Regions from separate parts of the Priestia sp. FSL R5-0597 genome, predicted to be linked through region 1. Evidence: riboswitches for the same ligand, from Rfam matches in the RefSeq annotation. Region 1 holds a riboswitch; each other region holds the start of a gene.

Region 1 (5,461 bases):
GAGTGGCCAAACGATTCCTAATGGGCTTATGCAAAGAGCATATTTGACGCCAAACCGAGTGGCGGTAGAAACACTGCAAACGTCGCTTACTTTTCAAGAGCTTCATAAGCGTGTTCAAAAAGTAGCGCAGCAGCTTTCGTTTAACGGTGTAAAGCAAGGTGATACCATTGCTTTATGCATGAAAAACAGCGTGGAGTTTATTGAGATTTTACATGCGGTTTCTTATATTGGCGCTCGGGTGCTGCTCGTCAATACGCGTTTGACAAATGAAGAAATCAATTATCAGCTAACAGATGCAAACGTGTCGTTGCTTATTACGGATGAAGCATTTTTAACGAGAGAGTTCCAAAGTTCCATTACTCAGCTTCCTTTATCTTCTTTAAAAAGTTCTCCAGAAACAGAAACGTATTTTCAGAAAACGTGGAATCTCGAGGAGACGTTCACCATTATGTATACGTCTGGAACAACAGGTAATCCAAAAGGAGTGCTGCAGACATATGGAAATCACTGGTGGAGTTCCATTGGTTCAGCGCTTAATTTAGGATTAAATGAAAAAGACTGCTGGCTTATAGCGGTTCCTTTGTTTCATATTAGCGGATTATCCATTTTAATGCGGAGCGTCTTTTACGGAATGAAAATCATTTTAGAAGAACGATTTGAAGCAAGAGCGGTGAATGAAGCCATTGAAAACAAAGGAGTAACAATTATTTCGGTTGTCACTTCCATGCTATCGAATATGCTGGATGAATTAGCTGAACGTAAATACCCAAATACATTTCGCTGTATGCTTTTAGGAGGAGGACCCGCACCGCTTACTATTTTAGAGGCTTGTGTGAATAAAGAAATTCCTGTTTATCAAACGTATGGAATGACAGAAACATCTTCACAGTTCGTTACGCTTTCACCTGAAGATAGTTTGCGAAAACTGGGATCAGCAGGTAAACCATTATTTCCGTGTGCAATGAAAATTGTAGATGAGAATGGAAATGAAACACGTGAAGCAGGAGAAATCATTGTTAAAGGTCCAAATGTTACAAAAGGATATTTAAATAAACCTGAAGCTACTAAAAAAGCCCTTCAACAAGGCTGGTTCTATACAGGAGATATCGGGAAAGTGGATGAAGAAGGTTTTCTATATGTATTAGACAGACGTTCGGACCTTATTATTTCAGGTGGAGAAAATGTATATCCAGCTGAAATTGAAAATGTTTTGTTGAAGCATCCCGCTGTTAAAGAGGCCGGTGTAACGGGAGTAGCCGATGGAAAATGGGGACAAGTTCCTGCAGCATGCATTGTTATAAACGAAGACGTTTCAGATGAAGAGTTATCTTTACACATTCAACAATTTTTAGCAAAGTACAAACTTCCAAAGTATTTCGTTCGAGTAGAGGAGCTGCCGCGAACGGCCTCTAATAAAATCATACGCCGGAAGCTATCATCGTTCATACAGAAAGGAATTTAATCGATGATTATCAAAAAAGTACATCTTTATAAAATTGACATGAAGCTTCTTTCTCCTTTTTCAACAAGCTATGGTACGGTCCAGGATCGAGAATTGATTTTGCTTGAAGTAGAAGATGAAAAAGGATTTACAGGATGGGGAGAAGTCGTTGCTTTTTCATCTCCTTGGTATACGGAAGAAACGATTCAGACATGTTTTCATATGTTAGACGATTTTTTAATTCCTTCGCTTCTTCACCAGCAGCTTCAAAAACCAGAGGATGTTCAAAAGTTATTCAAACCTCTAAAGCGGAACAACATGGCTAAAGCAGCTTTGGACTGTGCTGTATGGGATTTGTATGCAAAGCGCCAAAATAAGCCCTTAGCTGAAGTAATTGGCGGAATAAGGCCTGCTGTAGAAGCTGGAGTGGTAGTTGGCTTAAATGATATTTCCATCATGAAAGAACAAATAAAGACTTATATGAAAGATGGTTATAAGCGCTTTAAAGTGAAAATTAAGCCAGGCGCTGACTATGAGCTACTGAAACAAATTCGAGATGAATTTCCAAGCATTCCTCTTATGGCTGATGCCAATTCAGCCTATACGTTAAGCGATAGTGATTCATTGAAAAAACTAGATGAATTGAATTTAATGATGATCGAACAGCCGTTAAGTTCGGATGATATCCTTGATCATCGATTATTACAAAAGCAAATGAAGACGCCGATTTGCTTAGATGAAAGTATTGTGAGCTATGAAGATGCACGTCATGCAATCGAACAAAAAAGCTGCAAGATTATCAATGTGAAAATCGGTCGAGTTGGCGGAATGTCTGTAGCAAAAAAAATTCATGATTTATGCGCCCTACATGGTGTAAGGCTTTGGGTTGGCGGAATGTTAGAAGCCGGGATTTCACGAGCTCATAACATCGCCCTTGCCACACTGCCTTCTTTCACGATACCAGGTGACATTTCTGCGTCGTCTCGCTATTGGGAAAAAGATATTATTAAGCCCGAAGTAGAGGTAGAAGCCGGAGTAATAAAGGTGAAGGAAAAACCGGGGATCGGATACGATATTGATAAAAAGTTTATCAAAACAATCACAGCATTTGAAAAAGAATACAAATAATTAAAAACCGTTTTTTATGAAAAACGGTTTTTTTATTGATGTTGGCAATGTTTAGTAGAAAAATAGGACAAATTTTTTAAAAAGAGCACATTGTTCCATCAAGCGTGTCAAAACATGTTATGATGGAGTAGTTTGATGAAAAAAGTCGAAGGATTTTATCGTAAAAAACAAAATTATTTTTGAAAATAGGTTGATAGTTTTCTAAGTTGTCCTATATAATGTGTTTATAACATAACACAATATGTTGTTTGTTAAACAATAATAAAATACTATATTTTGTGTTTTCCAGTGAAAAAGGTGTCTGATAAAAAGACTTAAAAGGGAATTTGGTGAAAATCCAAAGCTGTCCCCGCAACTGTGAATGCTGATGAAATAAGGAGATCCACTGTGAGTAAACATCATGGGAAGGCCTTAAAGTAAAAAGAAGCATAAGTCAGGAGACCTGCCTTTTTTATGTCGTTTTATCTTCTTCGGGAGGTGAGAGGGTAGAGCGAGGATTGAGAAAAGACTTAGTGTCTTCTTCTATCTTCGTTCTATTCGCTCACCGAGGTACGGTGAGCGATTTTTTATTTTGAAGTGAAGAGAGGAGCCATATTTATGGTGAATACATTAAAGCCTACAATTCTACATGAATTAACTGCATATATTGAACGTTTAAAAAAAGAATTTACGCAGCTTGATTTTTCTTTGTATGAGGAAAAGGTTATTCAAACTGTTACAGTAAAGGAAAATATGACGGACGAAAAGGTTGCAAACGTACTAATTTTGGCAGCCCTAGAGCGTATTTCAATGGAAGAACCAGATTGGACGTACGTGGCGGCAGACGTCTACTTAAACGAACTATATCGAAAAGCAGCGGACAACCGAGGTTATGATAAAAAAGAGAAGTACGGTTCGTTTTATGAGCTTATTCAAGAACTAACAAAAATCGGCATTTATAATAAACAGCTATTAAAAACATATACAGAAGAAGAAATTAATGAAATTGCTTCAGTCATTATTCCTGAACGCGATCGTTTATTTACATACATTGGATTGCTGACATTAGCAGATCGCTATTTAGCGACATCACATGATAAGCGTGTATACGAATTACCGCAAGAACGTTTTCTTATCATTGCTATGACGCTGATGTCTCAAGAAAAGAAAGAAAATCGAACAGCATTAGTAAAAGAAGCGTACTGGGCGCTTTCTAGTCTATATATGACGGTTGCCACACCAACACTCTCAAACGCAGGAAAGAGCTACGGACAGCTATCTAGCTGCTTTATTGATACGATTGATGACAGCTTACGCGGTATTTATGATAGCAATACAGATTTGGCCACGCTTAGTAAAAATGGAGGCGGAATTGGTGTCTACCTCGGTCATATTAGAAGCCGAGGAAGTGATATAAAAGGTTTTAAAGGCGTATCATCAGGAACAATTCCATGGATGAAACAGCTAAATAATACGGCTGTAAGTGTCGATCAGCTAGGTCAACGACAAGGAGCTATTGCCGTATATTTAGACGTTTGGCATAAAGACATTTTTTCATTCTTAGACGCGCGTTTGAACAATGGTGATGAACGCCAGCGCACGCATGATTTATTCACTGGCGTATGTTTGCCAGATTTGTTTATGGAAAAAGTAGAAGCACGTGAAGACTGGCACTTATTCGATCCTCACGAAGTTCGTACGCTGATGGGCTACTCGTTAGAAGATTTTTATGATGAAGAAGAAGGCAGCGGTTCGTTCCGCACTCGTTACGCTGAGTGTGTAAACAATGAACAGCTTTCAAGAGAAACAGTGCCTGCTATTGAGATCTTCAAGCGCATTATGCTTTCGCAGCTTGAAACCGGAACTCCTTATATGTTCTATCGTGATACGGTTAACCGAGCTAATCAAAACCGACACGCGGGCATGATTTACTGCAGTAACTTATGTACAGAAATCACGCAAAACCAAAGTACAACGGTCGTAACAGAGGAAATTACGGAAGACGGAAAAATTATTATTACAAAGAATCCGGGCGATTTTGTTGTATGTAATCTTTCTTCTATTAACTTAGCGAGAGCCGTAACTGAAGATGTACTTGAACGTTTAATTCCAATTCAAGTACGCATGCTTGATAATGTTATTGAGTTAAATGATTTGCCGGTACTTCAAGCAAAGCTAACGAATCAAAAGTACCGCGCAGTAGGGCTTGGCACATTTGGCTGGAACCATTTGCTTGCCTTAAAGAAAATAGCATGGGAGACAGATGAAGCGGTAGCATATTGCGATGAATTGTATGAACAAATTTCTTACTTAACCGTGCAGGCAAGCATGAACTTAGCTAAAGAAAAAGGCGCATATCCATTATTTAAAGGCTCAGATTTTGAGTCAGGCGCTTATTTTGAAACACGTGAATACACGAGCGAAGCGTGGAGTGAACTGCGTAGCGAAGTTCAAAGCAATGGGATAAGAAATGGATATTTAATGGCTGTAGCACCTAATTCATCAACATCTATTATCGCGGGTTCTACGGCAAGTATTGATCCGATTTTCCGTAAGTTTTATTCAGAGGAAAAGAAAAACTATAAAATCCCAGTGACGGCACCAGATTTATCGCCAGCAACAAACTGGTATTATAAGTCCGTTTATTTAATTGATCAGCACTGGAGCATTAAGCAAAACGCCAAGCGCCAGCGTCATATTGATCAATCTATTTCATTCAATTTATATGTACAAAATGATATCCGAGCAAAAGAGCTGCTGGATCTTCATATGACGGCATGGAAAGAAAAATTAAAAACGACCTATTACGTACGTTCAACATCAAGTGAAGTCATTGAAGAATGTGAAAGCTGTCATAGTTAAAAGGAGTGAATAATTGATGACAAGCATGTTAAAACGAGAATTAATGAACGA
Region 2 (5,461 bases), 2.7 Mb from region 1:
AGCGAACGGGATGCGGCCAATTTTCTGGGTCACCTATGATTCGGTCAATGAGTAGAGCAATCGTCATGGCTGTCAGGTGTGCAATCATCGCTTGTGCAATACTCATTTCTTCACCTCTTTTCCTTAAGTGCCTGCTCTAAGCTTATTTTTACCAGCTTGGCTACCGCTTGACCTAAAGCGGTCATAGAGCCTGCATATTCATATAATGGTCCTTGCTGAGACGCTGCAACTGAGATACTGTCCGTAGATGTTCCCGTAGCAATCGTCTTTGTAGCTGGATCTATGACACCCAGCTGTGACAGCGTTTTTGTTTTGGCTTCTGTAGCGGCAATAAAAAGCTGTAAAAACGCTGCATCCGTAAGCGTGCCTTCCACGAAAAAAAACATATTAATTGTACCGGGAGAGGAATAAAATGGAACAGCTTCGTCAGCTGTAATATCCACTGCGTTTCCTACTCCAGCCGTTATCACGGAAGCTACTCTTACTCCGTAACCTTCATAACAGTAAACCGCTCTTTCTTTTAACCAAACCGCTGTCATCAACCCTACGATTTGCTCATGGCGCACATTTTCTTTCATCAAATATTGCTCATACTCTAAAGAAGGAGTATCTGAATAATAGTCTTTATGAACAAATCGATTGTAAAAGGTGTCCGTTTCCATGATGCCTGTTCCTAAAACGCCTGAGCTGTATGTTTTATAAGAAGTCTCGGTTTTCATGATTAAAAGCTCAGGCCGTTCTTCAATTTTAAGATGTGAAAAGGGACCAATCCCCTTTTCAATTCGAACTGGAATATGGTCCCTCTTTTTATTTATTGTACACCTCAGGGTATACTGCTTTTGCTAAGTCCTCTAAGCCATCTACAATACGAGGTCCTAAGCGGTTGATTTTGTTTTGATCAACCTTTTCGATGTTCCCCTCTTTTACAGCAGTCATGCTGCTCCAAGCGGGACGCTTCATAATCTCATTTTTGTCTGCATCATACGTTGCGATAATAACGTCAGGGTTTAACTTAACAACTTGCTCTTCAGAAAACTTAACCCAACCCTTTTCACTAGCCGCTACGTTATCAGCACCGATCATAGTAAGCATTTCGTTCATGAACGTACCTTTTCCTGTTGTATAAATCTCAGGAGCTCCCGATACCTCTATCCATACTTTTTTACGATCTTCTTTTGAAATCGTTTTTGCTTTTTTCTCAATTGAAGCTACTTTTTCTTTCATGTCTTTAATTGTTTGATTAGCTTCTTTTGTTTTACCCGTTAATTTACCAATTTGCGTAATAGAATCATAAACCGTATCAAACGTTGTTGAATCTTTTACAACAAATACCGGAATACCCGCACTTTCAATTTGTTTAAATACTTCATCTGAAACGCCCATACTTGAAGCGTGTGCCAGCACTAAATCAGGATTTAAAGCAATAACTTTTTCTGCATTAACGTTCATATCTCCCACCTGCGCTTTTTTCTTTACGCTTTTAGGATAATCATCGTTGCTTGTGACACCGACTAATTCTTTTTCAAGGCCAAGGGCATATACAATCTCCGTATTACTTGGCATTAATGAAACAATTTTCTTAGGCTGTTTTTTCAACGTAATTTCTTTATCACGCGCGTCTTTTACCTTCACTGGAAACGCAGCTTGTGACGTTTGTTCTGTATCTTGCTTCGTTTTTTTATCACTGTTGCTTTGGCTGCCTGCACCGCATGCAGCAAGTACGATGACTAACAGCGCAATAATGGAATACGAAAGCCATTTTTTCATCTAAATACTCCCCCTATATATTGTTCATTGTGAATACGAAACCTCCACGTTAAAGAAAAAGCAAATGATCATGCAAAAAGCAGCGCTATCCCGTTTTTTCCGCTTTGACTATGTATACTGCTCGGCAGCAGCTTCAAAATAAAAAAGCTTTACTTTCAATTGAAAGCAAAGCAGGTAACGTCAAGATAAGCAGGAAAAGAATCCGTTCACTATACTTGATATGTATGTTCATTACCCTGCTTCACCCTTCCTCGAAGGTTTCACAGCTAACAATAAGGCAGGTCTCCTGACTTACGCACAAAGCGCTTACAGTGGCGGGACCGCGCTGGTTTTTCACCAGACTTCCCTTTTCACTCAATCTTTAAATTGAGACCTTATTGCTTTACGATTATTCACTTGTCCTAGTATACCCCACTCATCGAAAAATGGAAATAGCCATTCTCACAAAAAAAGCTGCGAGAATGCTCTCGCAGCTTAGGGAATTAAAGAGTTGCTAAAAATTCACGGACCGCTTCAGGCGTTTTAGCATTTGCACTGTGCAGGTGCGCAATTTTTTCACCGTTTTTATATACAAGAAGAGAAGGAATACCCATTACATTGTTTTCAGCAGAAAGTTCTTCAAACTCATCCTTGTCAATTTTAAACCATGCTTTATCTGTATTTTCGTCAACGATTTCATCAATAAACATATCCAAACGTTTGCAATCAGGACACCACGTTGTCGTAAAAATCCCAACGCTTAGTGTTTCATTCTTAATTTGTTCGCGAAATTGTTTTTCTTCCGTAAATTGTTTCATTGTGTTACCTCCAGCGTCTATTCGTTCCTTCCTACAATTCTATAGTAAGAAGTCTGACTTCATTATAAACGATTTTTTTATCGTTGTGCTAATGTTTCAGCTTATTTAGACCATAACGGTTTTAGACGTAAAAAAATGCTAGCTTAAAAAAGCTAACATTTCGAAATTGTAGAATGTTGTGTCTATTATCAGCTGAACCACTTAGGCGGCATGTTTCGGTTCCAATAAATTTTCCCTAAATCATAATGCTTTTGAAAATTATCTGCGGCCGCATGATAGTGAAAATTAAACCAGTATCCATCTTTTGGAGGATTTTCACGCCGTACATGAAACCGTATTAAGTCCTGACCGGTTTCCCGGTCATATACATGGAAAATCTTTTCACCGTAGCCAGCAGCAGGGTGCTCGCTTATCTCGAGATTCTGAATTGACTGTTCACGTTCAGTGCCAATGTCGGTCAGCACTTCTTCAATTTTAGGTAACACTGCTTGACGAAATTCATCTTCAATGACAGGACCAATTTTTGTTCCGAATTTTTCCACTGACTGTTTTTCAGCTGATTCCATTGCATACGTAACAAATGATGAAACGTCTTCATATTTTGATTCTTCATATGGCAAATGAATATCTTCTATAACAGCTGTGACAGGAGTTGTTTCTCTTACATACCCTGCTTTATGTTGCTTGTCCGCTTTTGCATCATCAACGTATAAATATTCTGGTGGAGTGACAAGCCCAAATGTAAATACTGTAATAAATACAATTAGCATTCTTTTTATCCATCTAGGCATTCGTATCTTTCCTTTCTCATCTTTTCCCATATGGTCTTTTCATATTGTAAAATTCATTATCATAACTCACTAGGTATTGTAACATACTTATTAATTTTTTACCTATATTTGCTTATTCATTTATGCTGTCTACGGGCATTTGACGACTTTTCAGTTACCACCTTCCTTCTTCTGTTTGAGGTTGTCACACCGAGCGGAAACCTATACAAGATATTCCTTTTTTGCTGGATGCTTAAACACAAAAGTATTTTTATGTTCAAAAATATATCATACTTTTATGAACTTTAGATGAAATTCATAAAAAAAACTTCCAAAACTTTTTAATTCCTAAAAGGTTTTGGAAGTCTTTTCAATGAGCGTAATTAATTTTACTTTTTTGGTTATTTTTGTATATCGATTGTCCCGTAATGAAATTTTGATGTTTTTCGTTTTTGCACAGTAAATCCATGCTCTTTAAAACGACTGCTTTTCCAATGATCTTTTAGCACGACCTTTTGTTTGGCTACTCTTTTTGCTTCTTGTATAGCCATTGGCGTCAGCGTGGTATACAGTGCTATTGCTTTAATACCATTAATTCCATTCGATTCCTCAATTTGTTCTTGAAACATCGGATCAAAGTAGACAACATCAAAAGAATTATCTTCACAACACGCCAAAAACGATTCAAAATTTTGATGAACCACGTTTATACGCTTCATTGCATCATTCAACTCTTGTACGTCACTTTCCCAATTTAAAAGTCCTTGTTTGACTAAATAAGCTACATAGCGGTTGCCTTCTAGTCCGACAACTTTCCCACTTTTCCCTACCGCTACGCTCGCCATCATACTATCCGATGCAAGACCAAGTGTACAGTCAAGCACGCTCATTCCTTTTTCTAAACCAGCAGCTTCAATAAACGGATCACGTTCTCCCCGCAGCCATCTCTTCACTCTAAACATAGCGGAGTTTGGATGAAAAAAAATAGGTTCCCCTTCATTTTGGACGTGCAACTCTACTCTATTTTTACCGACAACCAGCACGTCTGCCGCTTCAAGATTTTGAAGATCTGCAACAGATTTCTTCTCTCTTGTTACAAAAGGTATACTTAAATCAGCGGCTACCTGTTTGGCTTTTACAATCATCTGTTCATTTGTTCGACCAGCAGTCGTAACAATCACTTTCATAACTCCCCCTACACTGTTTGGCTATTTACATAAAGAAAAAGGATGCCGATAGACATCCTTTTTCTTATAAAGTATATGCGATTTTTCTTTAAAAATCTATATACTAGATGTGACAAAAGCAGGACATTTTATGAACAGTGCTGCTTAAAGCCATTTAAAATGTTTTCAAAAATAACTTCTAACGGCTGACCTTCAATTTCATGTCGAGGAATAAAATGAACAACTTCTTTTCCTTTTAAAAGTGCCATAGACGGTGATGAAGGCTCAATGTCCCCAAAATATTCACGCATTTTAGCTGTTGCTTCCTTATCTTGACCGGCAAAAACAGTTACCACTTGATCTGGTTTTTGCTCAGACTGTAAGTACGCTTGCGTTGCTGCAGGACGTGCTAAACCAGCAGCGCATCCACAAACTGAATTAACGACAACAAAAGTTGTTCCTTCTACGTTTTCCATAAAATCAACTACGGCTTCCTCTGTTGTTAATTCTTCATAACCAGCTTGAGTTAATTCTTGACGCATTGGTTTAACTAACTGACGCATATATTCTTCATATGCCATTGACATATTAACATTCCTCCTAACAATCATTCACGCTAAAAGCATACTATAAAAACCAGGAAAAATCTAGCTACTCACTCTTCAAATCCTTATCGCTGTCCCGTTCTCCTTTTTCATTTGACAAAAAAGATTAAAACCGGGTCATATCATCTAATTTTTTTCCATAAAAATGTCGATTTTTACTATTAATATTCCATTTTTTGTACTATAGTAGTAAATAGTAGTTTAGTAGAAAGGATTTTCAAATTGAACCAGCGATTTAAACCGAACAAACAATTTAAGCCAAACAAACGATTTTATGCATTTTTGTCTTTAGTGTTAGTGATCGTCGCTTCTTTATTTTTTATTACAGGAGCCAAAGGAAGTGAATCCGCTGCATC
Region 3 (5,461 bases), 4.2 Mb from region 1:
TGAGATCGTGTGCGACTTGCTAGAAAAACATTCTGTGCCTAAAGCTCACTTCCACTGGTTCAAAGGAGCTAAAAAAACCGTTGAACGAATGAAAAACAACGGCTACTATATTTCCCTTACACCTGATATTGTATATAAACCTAAAATCCAAGCGCTTGCCACAGATTACCCTCTTGACTACTTGATGGTCGAAACAGATGGTCCGTGGCCATTTGAAGGACCTTTTCAAAACCAGACAACGGTTCCATCAATGATGCATCAGTCCGTTCAGGAAATAGCACGTCTCAAAAGGGTTTCTGTAACGGAGACATATGATTTTTTATATCGAAATACAGCTCATTTTTATAATCTCTCCACATAAAAAGCCTTTCCCTAAGGAAAGGCTTTTTATTTATATCTAAATTCGTTTCACAAGTTTTACGATCAGCACAATCACTGCAATGACAAGAAGAATGTGAATGATGCCGCCGCCAATATGAAAAACTAATCCTAATAACCAAAAAATAAATAAAAGTCCAATAATCGTCCACAACATAATTTTTTCTCCTTTTTTATATGTAGTATTTGTTATAATTTTATATTTCCCTAAATGTGCATAAATAAACGCATTTCATATACATCTTTTCACTAAAGAAGGTTCACATAATGTACAAAAAGCAATCATGTTCTCTGTGGTAAAATAAGTATGTAATCTTATTTAATTTAAGCGGAGATGATTAACTATGACATGGATTGTATTACTTTCCATCATTCTTGTAAGTGCACTCAAAATATTAATAACGTGTCTTCCAACTCCAGTGGTCAAATGGCTTATGACTAAATTTCAATTACACCCAACACTTGATGATCAAAACGCTACTGTCACAGTTGATGGGAAACATTTAGAAGGCAAAGACAAAATGCAAGTGATTGATTATTTTAATAAAGCAACATTTTTAAAACAATATTATGTCCATGAAGGAAATAAGGACTATTATAAACACCTAGAAGACAGTGAAACTCCACTTGTTATCGATACGAAAAAAGGGAAAAACGATGTTCGACTATGCGTATATAGCTATCATGATCATGTCGATGTCGTAAAACAGTATAAAAAGAAGATTATCGCCTACAGCCTTCTGTCTGATCACCTTCAAAAGCAGTCCATAACAGCTGACCTAGCTTAAACCAGTCGCCTACAAGGCGGCTTTTTTAGTTTTTAGGTTTAGTTTGAAGTTACCTTATTTAAAAATACCAAACTTTAACATTAATTCTAATGCTATAACATAAATTAATAGAATTTTCTAAATTTTTAAGAGGTGATGGATAATGCTTTCTTTGTTAGGGTTTGGAATGATTGCTACTTTTCTTTCTTTTCAAGTGGGCCTTTGGGACAACTATTATCATGACAATTACAGCCATTTTAACGAACGCTGTTTCCCTTTAGACTTCTACTATAAAAAAAGGAAGCCGACTACCATAAGGCAATCGGCTCACACATGTAGGATATTGATTTAACACTAACAAAGTACAACACAACACTAGTAATTATATAATATATTTCATTATTTTGAAAGCGATTTCATATATATTTTTAAAAATATTTTGTTACTTGTTTTTTATAGAAAAAAACCACGTTTCAGCCAATTCGAAACGTGGTTCTTTTCTGTAAGGACTTGCCCTACAGGCTATAAATGTAAGTTACGTTCATTATAGCATGAGCCCATATACAGATTCCATGGTAATTACTGTATGATCTCGTTACGTTACGACTCGTTGTATTTTTCTGTCCATGTGCAGCGTATTCCATGGTTCGTCCTGTTCAGCTAGCCTTTTGATAAAGCCTTGTGAAGCCCAAAAAGGAATAGCGCCAGGTAAGAAAGGATGAGTATGCAGATACAGCGTGTCATAAAAATGACTTTGGGCAAATTGTTCAACTGCTTTTAACAGCTGCTGTCCAATGCCTAGACGCCGGTACGCTGGATCGACATAGCATTTTACAATCTCAGCTGCAGTTCTATGTTCATATCGCTCTTTTAATGCATGAAACCGTCCATCGTAAGCGTATAAACCAATGGTTCCAATTACTTGTTGATTTTCCGTAACAGCTGCAAAAAAAGCAGCGTCTTTCGCTTGAACGTAATGTTCATTAAAATGAAGCAAATCCACAGGAAGCTGATTTTTTTCCAGCATAGGAAATAGCTCATTCCGCATATTCATGACAAACTGAATCACTTCAGCATCCTTTTCTTTTACTTCTTTAATTTGATACATTTGTACTTCTTGCACGTTTACTGTCACATCCTTTTAGCGATCATTGTATACTTTTTCTTTTCTCTGCTTATGCTGCAATGTTAACTACGGCGTTACGTCTAAGTGCTGAGTCAGCATATAATACTCGCTTGGATTTGTTGTCCAGTTTTTCACTTTTTGATTATAAGCAACAACAATGTTTGGATGTACAATCGATGACGTCAGCATTTTTCTATTAATCAAAGCGGTTGCTTGTTTGGCTAACTGATCTCGTTTTGCGTCATCTACTGTTGAATTTAACTGTTCTATCATTTTTGTTAGCGTATCATCATTAATCCGGCTGGCATTTAAACCACCGCCGGGCAAATAGTTCGTACTTAAATAATAGCTGGCATCTCCTCTAGGTGCTGTGATAAGGCTGTACAATGCTAAATCCCAATCATCTTTTGCCATTACATATTCATCGCTATCTTCAACTAGGTGAATCTTAATAGTAATTCCTAACTCTTTGGCATTAGACTGTATAAGCTGAGCAATTAAAGGCAGTTCTGGCAAAGAACTGTATGTGACAAGAGAGAGCGATAGTGGCTTTCCATTTTTGATTGCTTTGTCATTTTTGATTTGATAGCCTGCTTTCTCTAAATATTTTTTAGCAGATGTCATACCTCTTTGCTCATTAGCAGTACTATCAGCAAAAGGAAATTGGGGTAAAAATGGACCTCCAGCCGCTGCCGCTTGATTGTTCATGATGCTGCTAACAATTTCTTTTCGGTTCAATAAAGTATCGATAGCTTTTCTTACATTTTCGTCTTTTAATGCGTCATTGGTTTGATTGTAAAGCAATAAATGGGTGCGCACACTAGGTACTCCACTTACTTTAAAAGACGGATCTGTTTGTAAAGTGCCCAAGCTTTCTAAAGGCGGGCGATAAATAATATCGGCTGTTCCAGATTGAAGAGCAGCAACTCGCGCATTAGCATCTTCGTTAAATCCAAAGATCGCACTTTTCAATTTCACTTTTCCACCCCAATAATTTTCATATCTTTCTAATTTTACTTGATTTCCTTGATCAAAAGACAAGACGCGAAATGGACCCGTACCAATGGGCTTCTTAGCTATATTAGAAGCATCAACATCTATAATAGCTGTATTTGGATGCACTAATTCAGAAGGAAATTTAGGCATTGTTTCTTTTAATGTAATTGTCAGCGCATGACTGTTCGCTTTCATTTCTTTAATATTTAAAGCGTTTTTCATCGCATAACTTTGGTCTATCGTTCTTTGAAGAGAAGACTTAACGGCATTTGCATCCAGCGCTTTTCCGTTTTGAAACATGATGTTCTTTCTTATCATAAATGTCCATGTAAGGCCGTTATCTTTCGTTTCCCACTTTTCAGCAAGCCAAGGCTTTATTTTTAAATCGTCGTTGATTTTAACAAGCGTCTCCCCTACTCCCCCACGAACTGCTGTATAATTATCGTCCGTATGAGGATCAAGCGTTGCAGATGTAAAATTAAATAAAAACGTCACACTTTTATCCGTTTTCTTTCTTTCTTTTATACTTACACTCTCTTCATTAGGAGCGCAAGCAGTGAGGCAAAGTAACACGAGAAATATCATAGATACAAGTTTTTTATTATTTATCATTCATTTTTCCACCTTCTATTTTAATACACAAAAAAAAGCACTTCTAAAAAGAAGTGCTTGCCTTCACAACAAATTCAGATAAACGTATCCCTTGTTTATCGTATTTTTGATTCTGCCAAAACACCTCCCTATCCTCGTAGGTTATTGCGTGCTGCGATTTATGGCAGGTCTCCTGGCTTCAAGTCATTGCCTTATACCGCCTTCCCGTCTCTAAATAGACAGTGGCTTTTTGACATAAGGCTCCTTGTTACAGTGGCGGGACCGCTCCGGATTTTCACCGGATTCCCTTTTAAGGCAATTGAAAAACAATTGCCACCATAAAAGCTGGTTATTTAATTTAGTAGCGTGCTCTTGAAACTCTAGAAGTGGAAGCTGATGGTGAAATATCTTCATCATCAAATCCAGTGGCAATAACGGTTACCATCATTTCGTCCTTTAAATCTTCATTAATCACAGATCCAAAAATCATATTTAAGTCCTGATCAGAAGCGGACGTGACAATATCTGCTGCTTCCTGTACTTCGTAAAGACTCAGGCTGCTGCCGCTCGTAATGTTCAGCAGCACGCCTCTTGCTCCATCAATCGATGCATCTAGCAGCGGACTAGAAATCGCTTTTTTCGCTGCTTCAATTGCTCGATCTGATCCCGAAGCTCGTCCGATACCCATAAGCGCAAATCCTTGATTAGACATAATTGTTTTTACATCAGCAAAGTCAAGGTTAATCAGCCCCGGAACAGCGATTAAATCTGAAATACCTTGAATACCTTGGCGAAGAACATTATCTGCTTCACGGAATGCTTCAAGCATAGGTGTCTTTTTATCAACGATTTCAAGCAAGCGGTCGTTTGGAATGACAATAAGGGTATCTACCGATTCATTCATCGCAGTAATACCGCCTACTGCTTGCTTGGTACGTTTATTTCCTTCAAACTTAAAAGGGCGAGTAACTACTCCAATTGTTAAAGCATTTAGTTCACGGGCAATTTGGGCAATAACCGGAGCTGCTCCAGTACCAGTGCCTCCCCCCATGCCAGCTGTTACGAATACCATATCTGCGCCTTGCAGTACTTCTTGAATTTGCTCTCTGCTTTCTTCTGCAGCTTCTCTTCCTACTTCTGGATTAGCTCCTGCACCTAATCCTCGCGTTAATGCCGCACCAATCTGCATTTTCACATCTGCTTTAGATAAATTAAGCGCCTGAGCATCCGTATTAACGGCGATAAATTCTACCCCTTGTACACCATGTTCAATCATACGGTTAACGGTGTTATTTCCTCCACCGCCGACTCCAATTACTTTAATTCGCACTAATGGCGATACATCTGCATCAAATCCAAACATTCTAAGTTCCTCCTCAATGATCAAAATTACTTTCTCTTATTATCCGAAAAAACACGTGAAGAACCTTTTACTCCTATGTTTAACGCGTAACTGTTCTTTTGTTTTACAGATTTTATACATTTCTCTTTTAACCTTTAAATCTTTACATCTTTATGTAAAATTATTGTTGTTCTGAAGTTAGTACGCCGAACTCTTTTTTGGTTTTCCCACTCAAAACGGCATATAAGCTTATTGTATCAT

The links. Region 1 has a riboswitch for cobalamin ahead of MKX72_RS24650 (ribonucleoside-diphosphate reductase subunit alpha). Riboswitches for the same ligand answer to the same signal wherever they lie in the genome.
Region 2: linked by a shared signal. The riboswitch ahead of MKX72_RS09970 (ABC transporter substrate-binding protein) and the one ahead of MKX72_RS24650 (ribonucleoside-diphosphate reductase subunit alpha) in region 1 are both predicted to bind cobalamin.
Region 3: linked by a shared signal. The riboswitch ahead of nikA (nickel ABC transporter substrate-binding protein) and the one ahead of MKX72_RS24650 (ribonucleoside-diphosphate reductase subunit alpha) in region 1 are both predicted to bind cobalamin.

The regions. Positions count from the first base shown of each region.
Region 1 covers NZ_JBBOUZ010000001.1:4,675,647-4,681,107, reverse strand. The annotation lists gene MKX72_RS24660 (o-succinylbenzoate--CoA ligase) at 1-1,462, shown strand, start outside; gene menC (o-succinylbenzoate synthase) at 1,466-2,569, shown strand; cobalamin riboswitch at 2,848-3,033, shown strand; gene MKX72_RS24650 (ribonucleoside-diphosphate reductase subunit alpha) at 3,167-5,410, shown strand; gene MKX72_RS24645 (ribonucleotide-diphosphate reductase subunit beta) at 5,427-5,461, shown strand, end outside.
Region 2 covers NZ_JBBOUZ010000001.1:1,956,748-1,962,208, reverse strand. The annotation lists gene cbiB (adenosylcobinamide-phosphate synthase CbiB) at 1-106, opposite strand, end outside; gene MKX72_RS09975 (adenosylcobinamide amidohydrolase) at 111-719, opposite strand; gene MKX72_RS09970 (ABC transporter substrate-binding protein) at 808-1,767, opposite strand; cobalamin riboswitch at 2,027-2,159, opposite strand; gene MKX72_RS09965 (thioredoxin family protein) at 2,250-2,564, opposite strand; gene MKX72_RS09960 (YpjP family protein) at 2,753-3,355, opposite strand; gene MKX72_RS09955 (class I SAM-dependent methyltransferase) at 3,736-4,521, opposite strand; gene MKX72_RS09950 (BrxA/BrxB family bacilliredoxin) at 4,650-5,087, opposite strand; gene MKX72_RS09945 (polysaccharide deacetylase family protein) at 5,328-5,461, shown strand, end outside.
Region 3 covers NZ_JBBOUZ010000001.1:485,032-490,492, reverse strand. The annotation lists gene MKX72_RS02620 (TatD family hydrolase) at 1-361, shown strand, start outside; gene MKX72_RS02615 (lmo0937 family membrane protein) at 398-535, opposite strand; gene MKX72_RS02610 (YfmQ family protein) at 723-1,166, shown strand; gene MKX72_RS02605 (GNAT family N-acetyltransferase) at 1,741-2,268, opposite strand; gene nikA (nickel ABC transporter substrate-binding protein) at 2,338-3,879, opposite strand; cobalamin riboswitch at 4,024-4,214, opposite strand; gene ftsZ (cell division protein FtsZ) at 4,217-5,221, opposite strand.